2 regions of the Arthrobacter sp. E44 genome follow, and region 1 is predicted to be linked to the other one. Evidence: predicted binding sites of a transcription regulator. Region 1 holds the regulator's gene; the other holds the start of a gene.

The links. Region 1 encodes HspR, which represses chaperone genes until heat shock. Its sites were predicted from a motif close to AAGTTGAGTCNNNNNGACTCAACTT; they were not measured.
Region 2: ACETK3_RS20400 (ATP-dependent Clp protease ATP-binding subunit) is a predicted target of HspR. The motif match lies at 2,653-2,677, and genes of this name have one in related genera.

What each region holds. Positions count from the first base shown of each region.
Region 1 is NZ_JBHDJA010000007.1:87,728-104,088, reverse strand. It holds gene ACETK3_RS08405 (amylosucrase) at 1-575, shown strand, start outside; gene ACETK3_RS08400 (prephenate dehydratase) at 629-1,483, shown strand; gene ACETK3_RS08395 (FAD-binding monooxygenase) at 1,456-3,384, opposite strand; gene ACETK3_RS08390 (fumarylacetoacetate hydrolase family protein) at 3,618-5,087, shown strand; gene ACETK3_RS08385 (GntR family transcriptional regulator) at 5,084-5,770, shown strand; gene hpaE (5-carboxymethyl-2-hydroxymuconate semialdehyde dehydrogenase) at 5,832-7,343, shown strand; gene hpaD (3,4-dihydroxyphenylacetate 2,3-dioxygenase) at 7,439-8,524, shown strand; gene hpaH (2-oxo-hept-4-ene-1,7-dioate hydratase) at 8,527-9,312, shown strand; gene ACETK3_RS08365 (HpcH/HpaI aldolase/citrate lyase family protein) at 9,297-10,118, shown strand; gene ACETK3_RS08360 (hypothetical protein) at 10,242-10,628, opposite strand; gene ACETK3_RS08355 (heat shock protein transcriptional repressor HspR) at 10,811-11,236, opposite strand; gene ACETK3_RS08350 (DnaJ C-terminal domain-containing protein) at 11,251-12,222, opposite strand; gene ACETK3_RS08345 (nucleotide exchange factor GrpE) at 12,318-13,025, opposite strand; gene dnaK (molecular chaperone DnaK) at 13,029-14,906, opposite strand; gene ACETK3_RS08335 (hypothetical protein) at 15,140-15,580, opposite strand; gene ACETK3_RS08330 (efflux RND transporter permease subunit) at 15,749-16,361, opposite strand, start outside.
Region 2 is NZ_JBHDJA010000036.1:166-5,369, reverse strand. It holds gene ACETK3_RS20400 (ATP-dependent Clp protease ATP-binding subunit) at 58-2,637, opposite strand; gene ACETK3_RS20395 (DUF1345 domain-containing protein) at 2,991-3,620, shown strand; gene ACETK3_RS20390 (glutathione-independent formaldehyde dehydrogenase) at 3,990-5,138, shown strand.

The DNA.
Region 1 (16,361 bases):
GGATTTCAGGCACGACGGCGTCCCTGTGCGGCATGGAGCTTGACCCGGCTGAGGCGGTGGAACGGATCCTCCTGGCCCACTCGGTGCCGTTCAGCACCGGCGGCATCCCGCTGCTGTACCTGGGCGACGAGGTGGGCCAGGTCAACGACTATGGCTACGCGTCGGAACCGGGCCACGGGGAGGACAGCCGGTGGGTCCACCGCCCGCACTTTCCGGCGGAGCAGTACGCCCGCCGCCTGGATCCCGCCACTCCGGAAGGTGCAGTGTATGCAGGCCTGAAACGGATGATCGAGGTCCGGGCGAATACCGCTGAACTTGCCGGAACCACGCTGGTGGACTTCCACACGAACAACCGGTCAGTCCTGGCCTACCAGCGGCCCGGCGATCCGGAGGATGGCAGCGCGGTCCTTTCCCTTGCCAACTTCAGCGACTCCGCCCAGACCCTTCCGCCGGAGACCTTCGGCGGATTCGCGCCGGCCGCCGTCGACCTTCTCTCCGAAGCCGCCCTTCAGCTGGACGACGGCGTAACGCTCCTTCCCCGGCAATACCTCTGGCTGCGCGTCACCCCGGCGTAGCATCGCGGTGCCCGTTTTCTTAACCCGTGTCCGTGCGTGAAACCATACGGATCATGGCCTCCAAGATTGCGTACCAGGGTGAGCCCGGCGCCAACTCCAATATCGCGTGTCAGCAGATGTTCCCGGACATGGAAAGCGTTCCATGCGCCAGCTTCGAGGACGCCTTTGAGCTGGTGGCCAGCGGCGAGGCGGAGCTGGCCATGATCCCCATCGAGAACTCCATCGCCGGGCGCGTGGCGGACATCCATATCCTGCTGCCGCAGTCCAACCTGCAGATCGTGGGCGAGTATTTCCTGCCCATCCACTTCGACCTGCTGGGCATCCCGGGCAGCACCATCGAAGGCGCCACCGAGGTGCACAGCCACATCCACGCGCTGGGCCAGTGCCGGAAGCTGATCCGCGAACACGGCCTCAAGCCGGTCATCGCCGGCGACACCGCAGGGTCTGCCCGGGAAGTAGCCGAATGGAACGATCCCCGCAAGCTCTCCCTGGCTCCCCCGCTTGCCGCGCAGATCTACGGCCTGGATGTCCTGGCCTCGCGCGTGGAGGACGACCCCTCCAACACCACCCGCTTCGTGGTCCTGGCCCGGGAAACGGCACTGCCGGCCCGGGACGAACTTCCCGGACCGGCAGTCACCAGCTTCGTGTTCCGCGTCCGCAACGTCCCCTCCGCCCTGTACAAGGCGCTGGGCGGTTTTGCCACCAACGGGGTGAACATGACCCGGCTGGAGAGCTATATGGTGGGCAACGAGTTCGCGGCCACCATGTTCATGGCCGACGTTGAAGGCCACCCCGAGGACCTGCCGCTCAAACTGGCCCTCGAGGAACTGGACTTCTTCACCACCGAGGTGCGGATCCTGGGCGTCTACCCGGCCGCGGACTACCGCGCGGCAGCAGCCACAGCCTGACGGGGCTGCGTCACCGGTTCCCTGCGCTTGAGCAGGGGACCGAAGAACGCACCGAGCTCAGCAGTCGCCGCCAGCGGCAGGACGCTGGCCACGTACTGGTCCGGGCGGACCACCACGACGGCGCCGTTGCGGTCGATGCCGCGCAGGTCGAAGATGTCGGCCTTGGGATCCGTGGCGTACACCTTTTCGTAGTCTGTCAGCTTGAAGGGCCCCACCTGCGGCTTGAACACTGCAGGGACGGCCCCGATGTCGACGGCGGTGTGCGGCTGCTGGTAGACGACCTTCAGGTCGAACCACGCATCCGGGTCGGCGCCGGCAGGGGTGGCGGCGAGGGGAGATTCCGGCGAGTTGGCGAACCATTCCGCGAGCTTGTCCGTGGCGGAGCCGGTGCCGGGCAGGGCGGGATCGGCGAAGACGTAGATCCGCCAGCGGCCGTCGGCGGTGGCGTGATGGCCCAGGTGGATGGGGTTGGTGTCACCGACGCGGACCACGGGTGCGGACTTGAAGCGCTTTCCGACCGGGAAGCCCGCAGCCAGGTCCTGGTGCCCGCTGCTGCCCACGATCAGCGACGGCGCGTACTGGGTCATGAAACCGGCCGGGAACTCCGCGGTGCGGACGTAGAACTCCTCCAGCTCCGATGGGTCCTCGAACTCCTCGGGCTTCTTGGCCATCATCGATGACCACTGCTTGTCGAAGTCGATCAGGTTCTTCGCCACCACCTGCCGCTCCTCGGAGTAGGTGGAAAGCAGGCTTTCGGGGCTGCGGCCCTCAAGAACATGCCCCAGCTTCCAGGCGATGTTGAAGCCGTCCTGCATCGAGACGTTCATGCCCTGGCCCGCCTTGGCGCTGTGGGTGTGGCAGGCGTCGCCGGTGATGAATACGCGGGGGGTGCGGGTGCCGCGGTCCGCCGGCAGGACGTCGTCGAACCTGTCCGTGAGGCGGTGGCCCACCTCGTACACGCTGTGCCATGCCACGTTGCGCACATCCAGGGTGTAGGGGTGGAGGATGTCGTTTGCCTTGGCGATGATCTGCTCAATGCTGGTGTTGCGCACTGCGTGGTGGGTGGCGGGATCCACTTCGCCCAGGTCCACGTACATGCGGAACAGGTGGCCGCCTTCGCGCGGAATCAGCAGGATGCTGCCCTTCTCGCCCTGGATGGCGCACTTGGTACGGATGTCGGGGAAATCGGTGACGCCCAGTACGTCCATGACGCCCCAGGCGTGGTTGGCCTGGTCCCCTGCCATGGTGCAGCCAATCGCCTGGCGAACCTTGCTGCGGGCACCGTCGGCCCCCACCACGTACTTGGCGCGGACCGTCCGCTCCTGCCCCTCGTTGGGTCCGACGGTGTGGAGCAGGGTCACGGTCACCGGGTAGTCCCCTTCAGTGGCGACGGTGAGGCCCTGGAATTCGTAGCCGTAGTCGGGCTTGAGTCGGGTGGGCGAATTCGCGGCGAACTCGGCGAAGTAGTCCAGAACGCGTGCCTGGTTGACGATCAGGTGCGGGAACTCGCTGATGCCCATCTCGTCGTCCACGGCACGGGCAGAACGGACAATGTTGGCATGATTGGCGGGATCAGGCTTCCAGAAGGCCATCTCCGTGATCCGGTACGCCTCGCCGGTGATGCGTTCCGCAAAGCCGAAGGCCTGGAAGGTCTCCACGCTGCGGGCCTGGATTCCGTCGGCCTGGCCGATGGCCAGCCTGCCGGGACGGCGCTCGACAATGCGGGTGGTCACGTTGGGGAACATCGACAGTTGCGCGGCGGCGAGCATACCGGCCGGGCCGGTGCCGACGATAAGGACGTCCACTTCCCCAGGGAGCTCCTCGGGGCGGTTCAGGCCGACGCCGGCTGCGGGCTGGACGCGCGGGTCACCGGATACGTATCCGTGGTGGTGGAACTGCACGGGCTTTCCTCACTTCATTGTGGATAACTGTTCCGTCAGATTTTGTTCGATATTGGAACATTAGATTCGATAATCGAAACTAAAAACTTGGTTTCCACTGTACGCCGCATGTGATGTGGGCGACAAGTGGACCAGGAGCTATCAGGAAAGCGGTAGAAAACCGGGGGTTGACGGACCGCGCGGAAGCGGCCATAGTGATCGTATACGATTTCGTACCTGATGAGGAGAAGGATTTGGAGCAGGTCAACGGCGACACCCTGGCGGCAGCACGCAAGGTGATCGCGGTGCATATCAACTACCCCAGCAGGGCTGCCCAGCGCGGCCGCACCCCGGCCCAGCCGTCCTACTTCCTCAAGCCTTCCAGTTCCCTGGCACTCAGCGGAAGCCCCGTCGAGCGGCCAGCCGGCTGCGAACTGCTCGGCTACGAAGGCGAGATCGCCCTGGTGATCGGCAAGGCCGCCCGCCGCGTCAGCATGGAGGACGCGTGGAGCCATGTCGCCGCCGTCACGGCCAGCAATGACCTCGGCGTGTACGACCTGCGGTACGCCGACAAGGGTTCCAACCTTCGGTCCAAAGGCGGGGACGGGTTCACCCCCGTGGGCCCGGCACTGATCCCGGCAGACGCCGTCGACCCTTCCAGGCTCCGCATCCGCACCTGGCACAACGATGAGCTGGTCCAGGACGACACCACCGAAGACCTCCTCTTCCCGTTCGCCCGCCTCATCGCCGATCTCTCCCAGCTGCTCACCCTCGAGGAGGGGGACATCATCCTCACCGGCACCCCGGCCGGCGCCTCCGTGGCAAAGCCCGGAGACATCCTGGAGGTGGAGGTGGACACCTGTGATGGTGCCCTGTCCACCGGCCGCCTGGTCACCAAAGTTGAGGAAGGCACGACGGCGTTCGCCGACTTTGGCGCGCAGCCCAAGGTCGATGACCTGCAGCGGGAGGAGGCCTACGGGTCGCGCGAAGCCGCAGGACTTGCCGGGGTTTCGCCCGCCCTCTCCCCGGAACTGAAGGCAAAACTTGAGTCGGTTGCCACCGCCACACTGTCCTCGCAAATGCGAAAGCGCGGCCTGAACAACGTCAGCATCGATGGGCTGCAGGCCACCCGGCCGGACCGCCGCGTGGTGGGCCTGGCCCGGACCCTCCGGTATGTGCCCAACCGCGAAGACCTGTTCAAGACCCACGGCGGCGGCTTCAACGCCCAGAAGAAGGCCATCGACTCCGTGAACGAGGGCGAAATCCTGGTCATGGAAGCCCGCGGCGAGAAGGGCACCGGCACGGTGGGCGACATCCTGGCCCTCCGTGCCCAGGTGCGGGGCGCCGCTGCCATCATTACCGACGGCGGCGTGCGGGACTACTCGGCCGTCGCGGACCTGCAAATGCCCACCTACTTCGCCAACCCTCACCCTGCCGTACTGGGACGGCGCCACATTCCGTGGGACACCGACATCACCATCGCCTGCGGCGGCGCCACCGTGCAGCCCGGCGACATCATCGTGGCCGACTCGGACGGAATCCTGGTGATCCCGCCGGCCATCGCCGAGGAACTGGTGGACGACTGCATCCAGCAGGAGAAGGAAGAAGCCTTCATCTTCGAGATGGTCAAGCAGGGCAACAGCGTGGATGGCCTCTACCCCATGAACGCCGAATGGCAGAAGAGGTACGTGGAGTGGGAACGGATGGGCAGGCAGCACCAATGACTGAGACAGCATTGACCGGCGTGCCGGAGCTTTCCGATACCCCTGCTGGCAGCAAGTCGGAGCAGGCCTACCAGTCCGTCAAGGCCCGGATCGTGGAAGGCACCTACACCCCCGGCTACCGGCTGGTCCTGGGGGCCATCGCCAAGGACCTGGGGTTCAGCGTGGTCCCGGTGCGGGAGGCCATCCGGCGACTGGAAGCCGAGGGCCTGGTGACCTTCGAACGGAACGTCGGCGCCACCGTGGCAGGAATCGATCCCACGGAGTACCTGTACACGATGCAGACCCTCAGCATTGTGGAGGGGGCCGCGACGGCACTGTCGGCCCCGCTGATCGACTCCGCCGCGGTGGCCCGGGCCCGGGCTGTGAACCAGGAGATGCGCGAGTGTTTGGAACACTTCGATCCGGTCCGGTTCACGCAGCTCAACCAGGACTTCCACAGCGTCCTGTTCGAGCACTGCCCCAACCCGCACATCCTGGACCTGGTGCACCGCGGCTGGAACCGGCTCGCATCCCTCCGGTCCTCCACCTTCCGCTTCGTCCCCGGCCGCGCCCGCGACTCCGTGGAGGAACACGAGAACCTGCTGAAACTCCTCGAAACCGGAGCCGACGCGGACGCCATCGAAAAGGCAGCCCGGCTCCACCGGACAGCGACGTTGGACGCGTACCTCGCCCAAACCCCCTAAGCGCGAACCACCTGGACGCGCAAACCCTTGCACGACAAAGAACACAGTTAGGACTTCAACGATGACTGCCTCTGTAGAAACCGCCAAGCATCACGTTCCGGAGGATCTGCCCACGCACATCCAGCACTACATCAACGGCCAGTTCGTGGACTCCGTGGGCGGCAAGACCTTCGACGTCCTGGACCCGGTCTCCAACCGGAACTACGCCACGGCAGCGGCGGGTCAGAAGGAAGACATCGACCTCGCCGTGGCTGCCGCCCGCGAAGCGTTCGTCAATGGCCCATGGCCGAAGATGAAGCCCCGCGAGCGCGCCCGCATCCTCAACAAAATCGCCGATGCCGTCGAGGCCCAGGAAGGCCGCCTGGCAGAACTCGAAACCTTCGACACGGGCCTGCCCATCACCCAGGCCAAGGGCCAGGCGCTGCGCGCGGCGGAGAACTTCCGGTTCTTCGCGGACCTGATTGTCGCCCAGTTCGACGATGCCATGAAGGTCCCCGGCTCCCAGATCAACTATGTGAACCGCAAGCCGATCGGTGTCGCCGGCCTGATTACCCCGTGGAACACCCCGTTCATGCTTGAGTCCTGGAAGCTCGCCCCGGCCCTTGCCACCGGCAACACCGTGGTCCTCAAGCCCGCCGAGTTCACTCCCCTGTCCGCTTCGCTGTGGGCCACCATCTTCAAGGACGCCGGTCTGCCCGACGGTGTCTTCAACCTGGTCAACGGCCTGGGCGAGGAAGCCGGCGACGCACTGGTCAAGCACCCGGACGTCCCGCTAATCTCCTTCACCGGCGAGACCACCACCGGCCAGACGATCTTCCGCAACGCCGCAACCAACCTCAAGGGCCTGTCCATGGAGCTTGGCGGCAAGTCCCCCTGCGTCATCTTCGCTGATGCGGACCTGGACGCCGCCATCGATTCCGCCCTGTTCGGCGTCTTCTCCCTCAATGGGGAGCGCTGCACCGCAGGTTCCCGCATCCTGGTGGAACGCGGCATTTACGACGAATTCTGCGAGAAGTACGCCGCCCGGGCCAGGAACATCGTGGTCGGCGACCCCCACGACCCCAAGACCCAGGTGGGAGCCCTGGTCCACCCCGAGCACTACGAGAAGGTGGCTTCCTACGTGGAGATCGGCAAGTCCGAAGGCCGGCTCCTGGCCGGCGGCGGCCGCCCCGACCACCTGCCCGAAGGCAACTACATCGCACCCACGGTGTTTGCCGACGTCGCACCCGACGCCCGGATCTTCCAAGAGGAAATCTTCGGACCCGTCGTGGCCATCACCCCGTTCGAGAACGACGACGAAGCCCTCACGCTGGCCAACAACACCAAGTACGGCCTGGCGGCCTACATCTGGACCCAGAACCTGACCCGGGCGCACAACTTCTCGCAAAACGTGGAAGCCGGCATGGTCTGGCTGAACAGCCACAACGTCCGCGACCTGCGTACCCCGTTCGGCGGTGTCAAGGCATCCGGCCTGGGCCACGAGGGCGGCTACCGCTCCATCGACTTCTACACCGACCAGCAGGCCGTGCACATCACGCTCGGCTCCGTCCACACCCCCAAATTCGGCGCCTAGCCCAACTAGCTCGCACTTGTTGTCGTTTTGAAGCTCCAAAACGACAACTACTGCCAGTCAGTTGGGGAAAGCCCTTTCGAAGAAGAGAGAATCCCATGACCGACTTCGTTCCCACCCCCACCGTCCCGGCACCGGACATCGTGCGCTGCGCCTACATGGAAATCGTGGTCACGGACCTCGCCAGGTCCCGCGAGTTCTACGTGGACGTCCTGGGCCTGCACGTCACCGAAGAGGACGAGAACGCCATCTACCTGCGCTCCCTGGAGGAGTTCATCCACCACAACCTGGTCCTGCGCAAGGGACCGGTCGCCGCCGTCGCCGCCTTCGCCTACCGGGTGAAGTCCCCCGCCGAGGTGGACGCCGCCGAGGCCTACTACAAGGAGCTCGGCTGCCGCGTGGAGCGCCGCAAGGACGGCTTCACCAAGGGCATCGGCGACTCCGTGCGCGTCGAGGACCCGCTGGGCTTCCCCTACGAGTTCTTCTACGAAGTGGAACACGTCGAACGCCTCACCCAGCGCTACGACCTCTACTCGGCCGGTGAACTGGTCCGCCTGGACCACTTCAACCAGGTCACCCCCGACGTCCCGCGCGGCCGGGCGTACCTGGAGGACCTCGGCTTCCGCGTCTCCGAGGACATCAAGGATTCCGACGGCGTCACCTATGCCGCCTGGATGCACCGCAAGCAGACGGTCCACGACACGGCCCTGACCGGCGGCAACGGCCCGCGCATGCACCACGTCGCGTTCGCCACCCATGAGAAGCACAACATCATCCAGATCTGCGACAAGATGGGCGCCCTGCGCATCAGCGACCGGATCGAACGCGGCCCCGGCCGGCACGGCGTGTCCAACGCGTTCTACCTCTACATCCTGGATCCGGACGGCCACCGCATCGAGATCTACACCCAGGACTACTACACCGGCGACCCGGACAACCCCACCATCACCTGGGACGTCCACGACAACCAGCGCCGCGATTGGTGGGGCAACCCCGTCGTCCCGTCCTGGTACACCGAGGCCTCCCTCGTCCTGGACCTGGACGGCAACCCGCAGCCGGTCATCGTCCGCGAGGAAAAGTCCGAGATGGCGGTGACCGTGGGGGCCGACGGCTTCTCCTACACCCGCAAGGAAGGCTCGCCCGAAGGCGACCGGACCGGCTTCAAGCTGGGAGTCCAGGTCTAGCCATGTTGGAGCCGAAGACGATTGAGGCCATCGCGGACGAGCTGGTGGAAGCCGGCCGGACCCGCACCCCTGTTGCCCGCCTGACCGCCCGCTACCCTGGCATGACGGTGGAGGACTCCTACGCGGTGCAGCAGCTGTGGCGGCGCCGGAACGAGGACGCCGGCAGGACCCTGGTGGGGCGCAAGATCGGCCTCACGTCCAGGGCCATGCAGGCCGCCACCGGCATCACGGAACCTGACTACGGCGCCATCTTCGATGACATGGTGCTGGACACCGGATGCTCGGTCCAGTGGGACCAGTACACGCATCCGCGGGTGGAGGTGGAGCTGGCGTTCGTGTTGAAGGACGGGCTCAAGGGCCCGGGCGTGACCATTTTCGATGTCCTGAAGGCCACCGACTACGTGGTTCCGGCCCTCGAGATCCTGGACTCCCGGATCGAAATGGAGGGCCGGACCATCGTGGACACCATCTCGGACAACGCGGCCATGGGCGCCATGGTGATCGGCGGCAACCCGGTGAAGCCGGACGCCGTGGACCTGCGCTGGGTCTCGGCCATCCTCTACAAGAACCAGACCGTGGAGGAGACCGGGGTTGCTGCCGGAGTCTTGGACCACCCCGCCAACGGGGTCCATTGGCTGGCCAACAAGATCGCCGCCCACGGTGACGCGTTGAAGGCCGGGGACATCATCCTCGCCGGTTCCTTCACCCGTCCCATGTGGGTGTACAAGGGTGATACCGTGCATGCCGACTACGGACCGCTGGGGAGCGTGACATGCCGTTTCGAATAGAGGACACCTTCCGGTCCGCGCTGGCAGCGGAAAAGCACAAGGGTGAAGCAGGCCGGCCGCTGGCCGGCATGTGGGTCTGCTCCGGCAGTCCGCTCATCGCTGAACTTTGCGCCGGATCCGGACTGGACTGGCTGCTGATCGATGCCGAACACAGCCCCAACGGACTCGAATCCATCCTCGCCCAGCTCCAGGCCATCCACGGCTACCCTGTGCATACCCTGGTCCGGCCGCCGGTCAACGACACCGTGGTGATCAAGCAGTACCTGGACCTGGGCGTGCAGAACCTGCTGATCCCCATGGTCAACTCGGTGGCCGAGGCCGAGGCCGCCGTGGCCGCCACCCGCTACCCGCAGCAGGGCGTCCGCGGAGTCGGATCCGCGCTGGCCCGCGCCGCCCGCTGGAACCGGGTCCCGGACTACCTGGCCCGCGCCAACGAGACCATCAGCGTGACGGTCCAGATCGAGTCCGTTGCGGCTGTCGAGTCAGTGGAGGACATCCTCAAGGTCGACGGTGTGGACGCCGTCTTCGTCGGGCCGTCCGACCTGGCCGCCTCCATGGGCCTGCTGGGACAGCAGGAACACTCAGAGGTGCGCGCCGCCGTCGAACACTGCCTCACAGCCGCCACAGCCGCGGGAAAACCCGCGGGCGTGAACGCCTTCAACCCGGACACCGCGCAGCATTACCTCGACCACGGCGCCGATTTCATCCTGGTCGGCGCCGACGTCGCCCTCCTGGCCCGCGGCTCCGAGGCCCTCGCGGCGAAGTTCGTAAAGCCAACCGACGGCGAAACCCGGCCCAGCTACTAAGCCCCGGTGGTTGAGCCCGCTGCCGGACTGGCCCAGTTTTCGACGCGGGAAACCCGGAAACCCGGGCTCCCGTCGTGGGTTATCTCCAAAAGATGGGCCAGTGCGGCACAGGGGCCTTCGTTGCTAGCCCACGGCCGGGGCGGCTGACGTCCGGCCGGCGAACTGCCGGCGGGCCCAGCGGGCCAGTTTCTTGCCCTTGCCCTTCCACCAGTTGTCCTCGTCCTGGTTGTGGTGGAAGCGGAAGACGATGGCCACCAGCACGAACATGCCCATCACCACATCCATCCAGGAGGAAACCACCAGGGCAATGAAGACGGTCATGGCATTGGCCATGATGGACGGGATGGCCAGGGTCCGGAACACCGTGCTGGCCACGTAGCGCCGGTGCGACCTCGGGACGGAAAGCTCGCGGACCATGTCGAAGCAGACGCAGACCACAACGACAGTCTGCCCGATGGCCAGCAGGATCTGCCCAGGCAGGGAGTGGCTGAACGCGGCCACCGATTCCATCCCCGGACTCATGGCCGGGCCTTGCGGATGAGACCTTTGCTGAGAACTCTAAACACGGAAAAACCCCCAGAACTTATGGAACCACCGCCGCTGATCCGGCGATGGTTCCATTCAAGTTTCAGGGGGCTGTCCGGTCACGAGTAGTAGGTACTCTATTTTCGGCAGGCAGCGGAATGCAGTACCTACTGCCCAATGGCCCGGGGCCGCCACAGCATGACAGCCTGCGACCTGGGCCGGGGCCGTTGTCCGCGTGCCAGGCTCACCACGTCACCGGCTGCGCCGGCAGCAAAGATCCGCGAGTCCACCGCACGGGGCCGGCGGCCCAGTTCCTCGGTGAGCTCGGTGATGCGGCTCTGGAGGGCCGCGACCTGGTTTTCGAGTTCCAGGATGCGCTTGATGCCCTCGAGCGATACGCCTTCCTGGGACAGCCGCTGCACTTCCCGCAGCATGTTCACGTCACGCTGCGAATAGCGCCGCGATTTCCCGGGGGCGCGGCTGGGCTTGACGATGCCCAGCCGGTCGTACTGCCGCAGGGTCTGCGGATGCATGTCCGCCAGCTCGGCCGCCACGGAGATCACGAAGATCGGCTGGTCAGCACTGATGTCCACGGCTCACCTCCGCCCTAAAGCCGGGCCTTGGCTGCCAGGCCCTCGCGGACGTCCGCCGACGACGTTGCCTCGGCGAACGCCTTGACCGCAGCTTCGGCGTCCTTGTTGAGATTCTTGGGAACTGCGACGTCGATGGTCACCAGAAGGTCGCCGGTGCCCTTGGAGGTCTTCACGCCTTTGCCCTTCACCCGCAGGGTGCGTCCCGACGGCGTGCCCGCCGGGACGCGGACCTTCACCTTGTCGCCGTCGACGGTAGGCACTTCGATGTCGGCGCCCAGGGCAGCCTCCGGGAAGGTGACCGGGACGTGGATGCGGAGGTTGTCGCCGTCGCGCGTGTAAAAAGCGTGGGGCTGGACGGAGACGGACACCACCAGGTCGCCGTTGCCGGCAGCACCCGGCTGGCCCTTGCCGCGCACGCGGACCTTCTGGCCGTCCTTGATGCCGGCAGGAACGCGGACATCGATGACTTCGCCGCTGGGCTCGCGCAGGCCGATAGTGGTGCCGCGGATGGAACCGGCAAAGGAAATGCTGGTGGAAGCGGTCCGGTCAGCGCCCTTCTGCGGCGTGCGCTGGAACCCGGGGGCACCGCCGAAGCCGCCAAAAAGATCCGCGAACTCGGGAGGGATGCCACCGGCGGAAGGATTGAACCCGCCCGCATGGCGTCCGGTGTTGCCGGTGAACAGGCCGCCGAACATGTCCTCGAACCCGCCGTTGCCACCGGCGGCACCGCCGGGAGCAAACCGCGCCCCGCTGCCCATGGCCCGGATGGCGTCATACTGCTGGCGCTCATCGGGATCCGAAAGCACCGAATAAGCCTCGGAGATGTCCTTGAACTTCTTCTCGGAAGCAGCGTTCCCCGCATTCGTATCAGGGTGGTGCTGCCGCGCAAGCTTCCGGTAGGCCTTCTTGATGTCGGCGTCGGAAGCGTCCTTGGCAACACCAAGGATCTTGTAAAAGTCCTTGTCCACCCAATCCTGGCTAGCCAATGGCGTTTCCTTTCAAAAAGTACGTGCCGAGATGGCAGTTCACATCAGTGTTCTTACGAATCATTGCTGCGAACTGCCATCTCGTTGGAGTAATGCTACGCAGGTACAGCGACGATGACCTGGGCTGCGCGGAGGACGCGGTCTCCTGATTTGTAGCCTGAGCGGAGCACCTGGCTGACGGTGTCAACCTCGATGTCCTCGCCGGGCTGCTGGATCAGGGCCTCGTGGATCGTGGGATCGAACTCCACGCCGGTCTCGTTGATGCGGACCAGGCCGTACGTCTTCAGCGCGTTCTCCAGTTTGTTGGCGATCGCGGCGAAGGGTCCGTCGGTGAGGTCGCCGTGCTGCCGGGCGGCGTCGACGTCGTCCAGGACCGGGAGCAGGGAGTTCAGGACGCCGATAACGGCCATCTCCCCTGCCACGGCGCGGTCGCGTTCAACGCGCTTGCGGTAGTTGACGTACTCAGCCTGGAGGCGGAGCAGGTCGTTGCGCAGTTCGGCTGCCTCGGCGTTGCCGGTTGATCCTGCCGGTGCCCCCTGGGCCACGGATTCCTCGGCCGGCACGTCCACGCCGTTGAGAATCTCCTCGGCCTGGGCCAGTGCGTCGCCGTCGGAATCTGCTCCGGCCTGGGAACCGGCCCCGGGGGCAGTGTTTCCGCCTTCAGCGTGACCGCCCTCGGGGTGCCGGGCCTGCCCGGTCACCGGGTCAACCTTGCGGTTGTCCCGGATGACCGGTTCGCCGTTCTGACCGCGCTCCTGGCCGGCGGATGCGTTGTGCTCTTCCTCGTTACCGTGGTGCGGCATGGGTTACTTCTTCGCTTCGTCTTCGTCGATGATCTCGGCGTCGACGATGTCCTCGTCGGAGGAACCTGCCGAAGCTCCGGCGGCACCTTCAGCACCTGCAGCGCCTGCAGCCCCTGCGCCGTCCGGGGAACCGGCCTGGGCGTAGATCGCTTCGCCGAGCTTGGTCTGGGAAGCCTGAAGCTTCTCAAACGCAGACTTCACAGCGGCGTCGTCGGTGCCTTCGAGGGCCTTCTTGAGGCTGTCAACGTCGCCCTGGACCTCGGTCTTGACCTCTTCGGGCAGCTTGTCCGCGTTGTCGGCGATCAGCTTGTCCACGGAGTAGGCCAGCTGCTCGGCGGTGTTACGGGTGTCGGTTGCCTCGCGGCGGGCCTTGTCCTCGGCTGCGTGCTCCTCGGCGTCACGGACCATGCGCTCGATGTCTTCCTTGGAAAGGCTGGAGCCACCGGTGATGGTCATGGACTGTTCCTTGCCGGTGCCCTTGTCCTTCGCGGAGACGTGGACGATGCCGTTGGCGTCGATGTCGAAGGTGACCTCAACCTGCGGAACACCACGCGGTGCCGGGGCGATGCCGGTCAGTTCAAACGTGCCCAGCGGCTTGTTGTCGCGGGTGAATTCACGCTCGCCCTGGAAGACCTGGATGGCCACCGACGGCTGGTTGTCGTCGGCGGTGGTGAAGGTCTCGGACCGCTTGGTGGGGATGGCGGTGTTGCGCTCGATCAGGTGCGTCATCACGCCGCCCTTGGTTTCGATGCCGAGGGACAGCGGGGTGACGTCGATCAGGAGGACGTCCTTGCGCTCACCCTTCAGCACACCTGCCTGCAGGGCTGCGCCGACTGCCACGACCTCGTCCGGGTTGACGCCCTTGTTGGGCTCCTTGCCGCCGGCCAGTTCCTTCACCAGCTCGGAGACGGCGGGCATACGGGTTGAGCCACCGACCAGCACGATGTGGTTGATGTCGGAGAGCTTGATGCCCGCTTCCTTGATGACATCGTGGAACGGCTTCTTGGTGCGCTCGAGCAGATCCTTGGTGAGGTCCTGGAACTTGGCGCGGGTCAGCTGCTCATCCAGGTGGACCGGGCCGTCGGGGGTGACGGAGAGGTACTGGAGCGAGACGTTGGTGCTGGACGAGGAGGACAGTTCCTTCTTGGCCTGCTCGGCGGCTTCGCGGAGGCGCTGCAGGGCGATCTTGTCCTTGGAGAGGTCGATGCCCTTGACCTTGAGCTGGTTCAGCAGGTAATCAACGACGCGCTGGTCCCAGTCGTCGCCGCCCAGGCGGTTGTCACCGGCGGTGGCACGAACCTGGATGGTGGAGAAGTTGTCTTCGTCCTTGCCGACTTCCAGCAGGGAGACGTCGAAGGTACCGCCACCGAGGTCGAAGACCAGGATGAGTTCGTCTTCCTTGCCTTTGTCCAGGCCGTAGGCGAGTGCTGCGGCGGTGGGCTCGTTGACGATGCGCAGGACGTTCAGGCCGGCGATTTCGCCGGCTTCCTTGGTGGCCTGGCGCTCGGCGTCGTTGAAGTAGGCCGGAACGGTGATGACGGCGTCGGTGACCTTTTCACCCAGGTAGGACTCGGCGTCGTTCTTCAGCTTCATGAGGATACGCGCGGAGATTTCCTGCGGGGTGTACTTCTTGTCGTCGATGGCCACGGTCCAGTCGGTGCCCATGTGGCGCTTGACCGAAGCGATGGTGCGCTCGATGTTGTTGACGGCCTGGCGCTTGGCGATCTCGCCAACCAGGACCTCGCCGGACTTGGAGAATGCAACGACCGACGGCGTGGTGCGGCCACCCTCGGCGTTGGCAATAACGGTGGGCTCGCCACCTTCGAGAACGGAGACGACGGAGTTGGTGGTTCCGAGGTCGATACCTACTGCACGTGACATGTGTTGCTTCCTTCTTTCCTTGGAAACTGGTTGGCGCCCTAAGCGTTGAGCGTTCTGCACTCAACTCTACTCAGGGCGCCACCGATGTCAATCCAAAGTTGAGCGGACCCCGCTCAACTTTGAAATGTGTCCAGGCTTAAGGCCGCAAAATTCCTTGTGTTTCCGGCATCCAAAGAAAGAAGTACGACGGCGGCAGGGCAGTTCGCTCTGCGAGAACGGCGCCGCCGGGCTGCTTAGCGCTCCGTGCCGCGGTCTCCGTGGAGGGGTCCGCGTTCCTCCGTTGTCGCCTGCATCTGGCCGCCGCCGGTCAGCCCTTCCCGGATGACTTTCTCGGTGCGGGCATCACCGGCCGTCCCGGCATCACCGTAATTGCCTTCCTCATACTCGCCCTCCGGCGTACCCCGCTCCGGCTCATTGAGGGCACCCGCGTCGCCATAGTCGCCGTCTTCGTATTGCCCGTCTTCCCCCGCATTTTCCGCGCGGGTGCCGGCAGGCCCGGCGTCCCCGTAATCGCCCTCCAGGTACTGGCCCTCATCCGCGCCCTCCGCCGGCCTGTCCACGGCTCCGGCGTCGCCGTAATCGCCATCCACGTACTGCCCACCTTCCCCTTCCAGTCCAGGTGCGCTGCTGCCGCTGCGGGGTTCCTCGGCTGCAAATTCCGGGTTCTCAGTCATGGTGCATCTCTCCTTCGAGGCTCCGCGTCCGTGCGGGCGCATTGGCAGTCTACCGACGGGGCGGGCGCACCAACAGGGTTCCGGCGGCCCGCATCGCCCACTGGAAACGGCTGTTGCCGCCACCGTGGAATGGTGGCGGCAACAGGGTTAGGGCGGGAAAGGCAGGGACTAGCGGGTGGGAACCTCTTCCAGGGGCTCGACGCCGGGCTCCCGCGGCTGCACGGGGTTTCCGCCGTCGGTCCGCCCCAGCTTGCTGGGCCACCAGATTCGAGGGCCGATGTCGTAGGCCAGTGCCGGGACCAGCAGCGAGCGCACCAGCACGGTGTCCAGCAGGACGCCGAAGGCCACGATGAAGGCCAACTGCACCAGGAACATGATCGGAATGACACCCAATGCCGCAAAGGTGGCGGCCAGCACCACGCCTGCGGAGGTGATCACGCCGCCGGTCACGCCGAGGCCGCGGAGGATGCCGGGGCGGGTGCCATGCTTGAGCGATTCCTCCCGGACCCGGCTCATCAGGAAGATGTTGTAGTCCACGCCCAGGGCCACCAGGAACACGAAACCGAACAACGGAACGGTGGCGTCGGCGCCGGGGAAGCCGAAGAGGTTGTTGAATACGAAGGCCGAGACTCCCAGCGCGGCTGCGTAGGACAGCACCACGGAGAGCACCAGCAGGACCGGGGCCACGACGGAGCGCAGCAGCAGCATCAGGATGAAGAGGATCACCACCAGCACCACGGGGATGATGACCACCAGGTCGTGCTGGGCAGTGGTGTTGGTG
Region 2 (5,204 bases), on a different contig from region 1:
CACAGGATGTCACTGTGTACCCGGCCTGGGTCCGGAGCTGCCGCTGCCGGCGACGGCTTACGCCGCCAATGGCATCGCCTCACGGCCTGCCTCGACGACGAGCGACTGCCCGTCGACCGAGACGGCCACCAGGTCGCCGGACTGGAGGTCCGACGCCACAAAGAGATCCGCAATCCGGTCGTCCAGCTCACGCTGTATCACGCGGCGCATGGGCCGGGCTCCGTATTCGGGCTCGTAGCCATGTTCGGCGATCCAGTCGACGGCCGCTTCGCTGACCTTCAGGGCGATGCCCTGTGACTGCAGGCGGGTTTCCGTCTGGTTCAGCATCAGCCGGACGATCCGGCGCAGCTGCGCCTGGTCCAGCTTGCGGAACAGGACGATCTCGTCGATGCGGTTGAGGAACTCCGGCCGCATAGTCTCCCGCAGCCGGCCCAGCACCCGGTCCCGCAGCGCCTTCTCCGAGCCGTAGCCGTTGGCCTCGTCGGCCTTGGATACAAAGCCCATGGCGCCGCCCTTGCTGGCCAGGAACTCCGAGCCGAGATTGGAGGTCATGATGATCACGGTGTTGCGGAAGTCGACTCCGCGGCCCTGTCCGTCGGTCAGCCGCCCGTCGTCGAGCACTTGGAGGAGCAGGTTGAACACGTCCGGGTGGGCCTTCTCCACTTCATCAAGCAGCACAACGGAGTACGGGTTACGACGGACGCGTTCCGTCAGCTGCCCGGCCTCGCCATAACCGACATAGCCCGGAGGGGCTCCGACCAGCCGGCTTACGGTGTGCCGCTCGCCGAACTCACTCATGTCGAAGCGCACCATAGCATTCTCATTTCCAAACAAAGACCCGGCCAGCGCCTTGGCGAGCTCTGTTTTGCCCACACCCGTGGGGCCGAGGAACAGGAAGCTGCCGACGGGCCTGCCCGCATCCCCCATGCCGGTGCGGCTACGGCGGACCGCCTTCGCGATCAAAGTCACGGCGTCGTCCTGCCCGACGATCCGCTGATGCAGGTCATCCTCGAGCCTGGCCAGGCGTTCCCGGTCGTCTTGGGTGAGCCTGCTGGCCGGGATCCCGGTGGACCGGGAGACGATTCCTGCAATTTCCGCTTCATTGACGATGTTCTGGACGCCGTCGGACTCCCATGCGCTGGAGCTGGTCGCGGAGAGCTTCCGGTTCACCTCTTCGATCTCATCCCGCAGTCTCGAGGCCTCTTCATAGCGTTCTGCGGCGGCCGCGTCGTTCTTGGACTTCTCCAAAGCGACGAGCTTCTCGCGCAGAACATCCATGTCGGGCCGCGAGCCGCGTTTGAGGCTCAGCCGCGCACCTGCCTGGTCGATGAGGTCGATGGCCTTGTCAGGCAGGAAACGGTCGGTCACGTAGCGTGCGGAGAGTTCGACGGCGGCACGGATCGCCTCGTCCGTGTAGCGGACGCCGTGGTGTTCCTCGTAGCGTCCACGCAGGCCGTCGAGGATCTGCACTGCGTCCTCGACGCTGGGCTCGCCGACGTGTACGGGCTGGAAGCGGCGTTCCAGTGCCGAATCCTTCTCCAACTGACGGTATTCGTTCAGGGTGGTGGCGCCGACGAGATGAAGTTCCCCACGGGCCAGGCGCGGCTTGAGGATGTTTCCTGCGTCCATGCCGCCTTCCCCCGCGCCGCCGGCTCCAACCACGGTATGGAGTTCGTCGATGAACAGGATAATTTCCCCGGTACGTGAAGCCACCTCGTCCATCGCCTTGGTCAGGCGCTGCTCGAAGTCACCGCGGTATCGCGTCCCGGCCAACATGGCCGGCAGATCCAGGGCAACCACACGCTTGCCGCGCAGCTGTTCGGGCACGGTGCCGGCGACGATCGCCTGGGCCAGCCCTTCGACAACCGCGGTTTTGCCCACGCCGGCTTCCCCGACCAGGACCGGATTGTTCTTGGTGCGCCGGGCGAGGATCTCGATGGTCTGCTCGATCTCGGCACTTCGGCCGATTACGGGGTCCAGGCCGCCTTCGCCCGCGCGCTGCGTGAGGTCGATGCCGTAGGTATCCAGGACAGGGGTGTCAGACGCATCGGCGGCTGCCTGCGACCGTGCGGGCCCTGCACCAGCCGGTGCGGACGCCGGCACCGCGGACTGCCCCCGCGGGCCGGACTGCAGGGACTCCGGCGTCACTCCGGCCGCTGCAAGCACCTGACCGGCCGGAGCCTCCTGGTTGACGACGAGGGCGAAGAACACGTGGTCAGGATCGATGTACGTTGAGCCGAATGCCCTGGCAACCTGGTAGGCGTCCAGCAGGGCGCGCTGTGCCGACGGCGTCAGGGCCAATGCCGTTTCCGCCCTGGCAGTTGCCTTCTCCGGAAGACGTTCCTCGGCGGCTGTGGCGATGGCACCGGGCTCCGAGCCCGCGTGGCGGATATAGTCGGCGGCCGGTTCCCGCTCGACGATGACACGCAGGATGTGCAGCGCATCCACGTGGACATGACCGTAGTTCGCGGCGAATTCCGCGGCGCGTGCAAGCACCTCGTGGGTGCGCCGGCTCAGGAGCCGGGTGATGTCCATAGGTTGCCCGTTCCGGGCCCCGCGTTGGCCCTGCAAATAACGGGCAAGGAATTCGTCGAAGGAGCCGTTACTGAACTCCGCCGGTCCGAATGATGAAGCCATGAAACCTCCGTTGGAAAGTTGAGTGTACTTGACTCAACTTTGGGGAATGGTATTTATTCCCGGTGCAGTGGTGTCGCTACGACCCGGTGAAAGCCATGCGTCCCGGCATCTGGCTGCAGCCCATGCTCAACGTGCTATTCCGCGCCGGATCACTTCTGGTCATCGTCCGCTGAAATCAACCCTGAAGGACCCGCGCATGTCCGCGTACGATGGGGCACAATGAACCCCCGGTTCCTTGTGAACGCAAAGAAATCCGTAGGTCCAGAGATATTCCGTGATGTTGAGATCCGCTCTGACCCAAGCGGTGGACCGTCGGACCCCTTCACGGCCATCGAACTGGAGGGTAAGTCTCAATGTCACATATAGATCGCAAGGCTCTGATCTCAGCCATCATTGGTCTCGTTGTCGCGCTTGTTCCGGCGTTGCTTGGCGCTCCGGAACTCGCGCCCTTGATCGGGTGGTCTGTCGCCGGCTGCGTCTTCCTGGCCTGGGCGTGGACCAAGGCGTGGCCTGCTGGTCCGGAAGCCACGGGCGAACTCGCCCGCCAGGAAGGCAAGTCTCGACGGCTCGTCGACTCCCTCATCACAGGTGCGACATTTGCCAGTCTCGTTGCGGTTGTCTTTGCACTGATCCGCAGCCAACAGAAGGATCCCATCGGCGTGGCGGCAGCGATCCTTGCTGCTCTCGGCGTCGTGCTCGCGTGGTCGCTCGTCAACACTGTCTACGCCTTCAAGTACGCTCGGATGTACTACCACGACGACCACCATCGCTTCAGCTTCAATCAAAACGAGGACCCGTCGTACAGCGACTTCGCCTACGCAGCCTTCTCCATCGGCATGTCATACAACGCCAGCAACGTGAACGAGTCATCCACCCCCTCCCGCAGGATCGCATTGGGGCACGCACTGCTCTCCTACTTCTTCGCCACCTTCGTGGTCGCAGTAGCGATCAACCTCGTCGTCAGCCTCGGCCAGTCCGGTTAACTGCGAAACATATACCCACGTGGCAGCCTAATCCTGCACGTGCCGCGTAACGATCCAGCACGGTGCAAACGTGGGAACGGACAGCGTGAAGCAGCACCCGCCGAAATTGTTGCACCCTCTTACCCCTCGACATCCTTTACTAAGGGTGCTTAGCATTGGGTCCGGTATTTACTATTTCGCGAAGTGGCTTGCCCGCCAGGATTTCCAGTGCAGTGAGCCACCTTGAATCCTGGGCCTCCCGCCCGTATGGGCGGACTCAGAGGTCCTTTCCTATCCCGCTCCCCCGTGATGTACGAACACGTACCTGGGTGCCGCGCGCCCTGGAGTGCATTTGTGCTGCCCCGGGCGGACTTTGGAAAAGAGCGAACAATGAAGGCTGTAGTTTACAAAGGACCCAACGACGTCAGTGTCGAGGAGATCCCCGACGCCAAAATTGAGCACCCCGCCGACGTGCTGGTGCGCATCACCTCAGCGAACATTTGCGGCTCCGACCTGCACATGTACGAAGGGCGCACCAGTTTTGAACCGGGCCGCTCCTTCGGGCACGAAAACCTGGGCGAGGTGGTGGAGGTCGGCCCTGCGGTCAGCAAGGTAAAAGTGGGCGAACGGGTGGTCCTGCCATTCAATATCGCTTGCGGATTCTGTAAAAACTGCGAACGCGGCTTCACGAACTACTGCCTGACGATGCAGCCTGAACCGAAGCTCGCCGGCGCCGCCTACGGTTTCGCGGACATGGGCCCATACCAGGGCGGACAGGCTGAGTACCTGCGCGTGCCGTACGGTGACTTCAACTGCCTGCGCCTGGGCGAGGACGCGGCGGAGAAGGAACTCGACTATGTCATGCTCGCTGACATCTTCCCCACGGGCTGGCACGCCACAGAGATGGCCGGTGTATACCCGGGCGACTCTGTGGTGATTTACGGCGCCGGTCCGGTCGGGTTGATGGCTGCCTACTCGGCCATCATCAAGGGCGCCGGCAAGGTCATGGTGGTGGACCGCCACAGCGACCGGCTCAAGCTCGCGGAGGAGATCGGCGCCATTCCTGTTAATGATTCCGAAGTAGACCCGGTCGAGTTCGTCAAGGACCAAACCATGGGCTTCGGTGCAGACCGGGGCTGTGAATGCGTTGGCTACCAAGCGCACGATCCGGGCGGAACTGAACATCCCAATATGACATTGAACCGGCTTGTGGACTCCGTGCGGTTCGTCGGCGGCCTGGGCGTGGTGGGAGTTTTCCTGCCCCAGGACCCGGGAGGCCCCGACAAACTTGAGCAGCAGGGCCAGATTGCCTTCGACTATGGAAACTACTGGTTCAAAGGACAAACCATGGGCTCAGGCCAGTGCCCGGTCAAAAAATACAACCGGGCCCTGCGTGACCTCATCGCCGGCGGAAAGGCCAGCCCGTCCTTCATCGTCAGCCACGAGCTGCCGCTGGACCAGGCCCCCGAGGGCTACAAGAACTTCGACAGCCGCGAAGACGGCTGGACAAAAGTCGTCCTTCACCCGGCCGGAGCATGAGCATGCGTGCAATGGTGTACCGAGGCCCGTACAAGATCCGGGTCGAAGAAAAAGACATACCAAAAA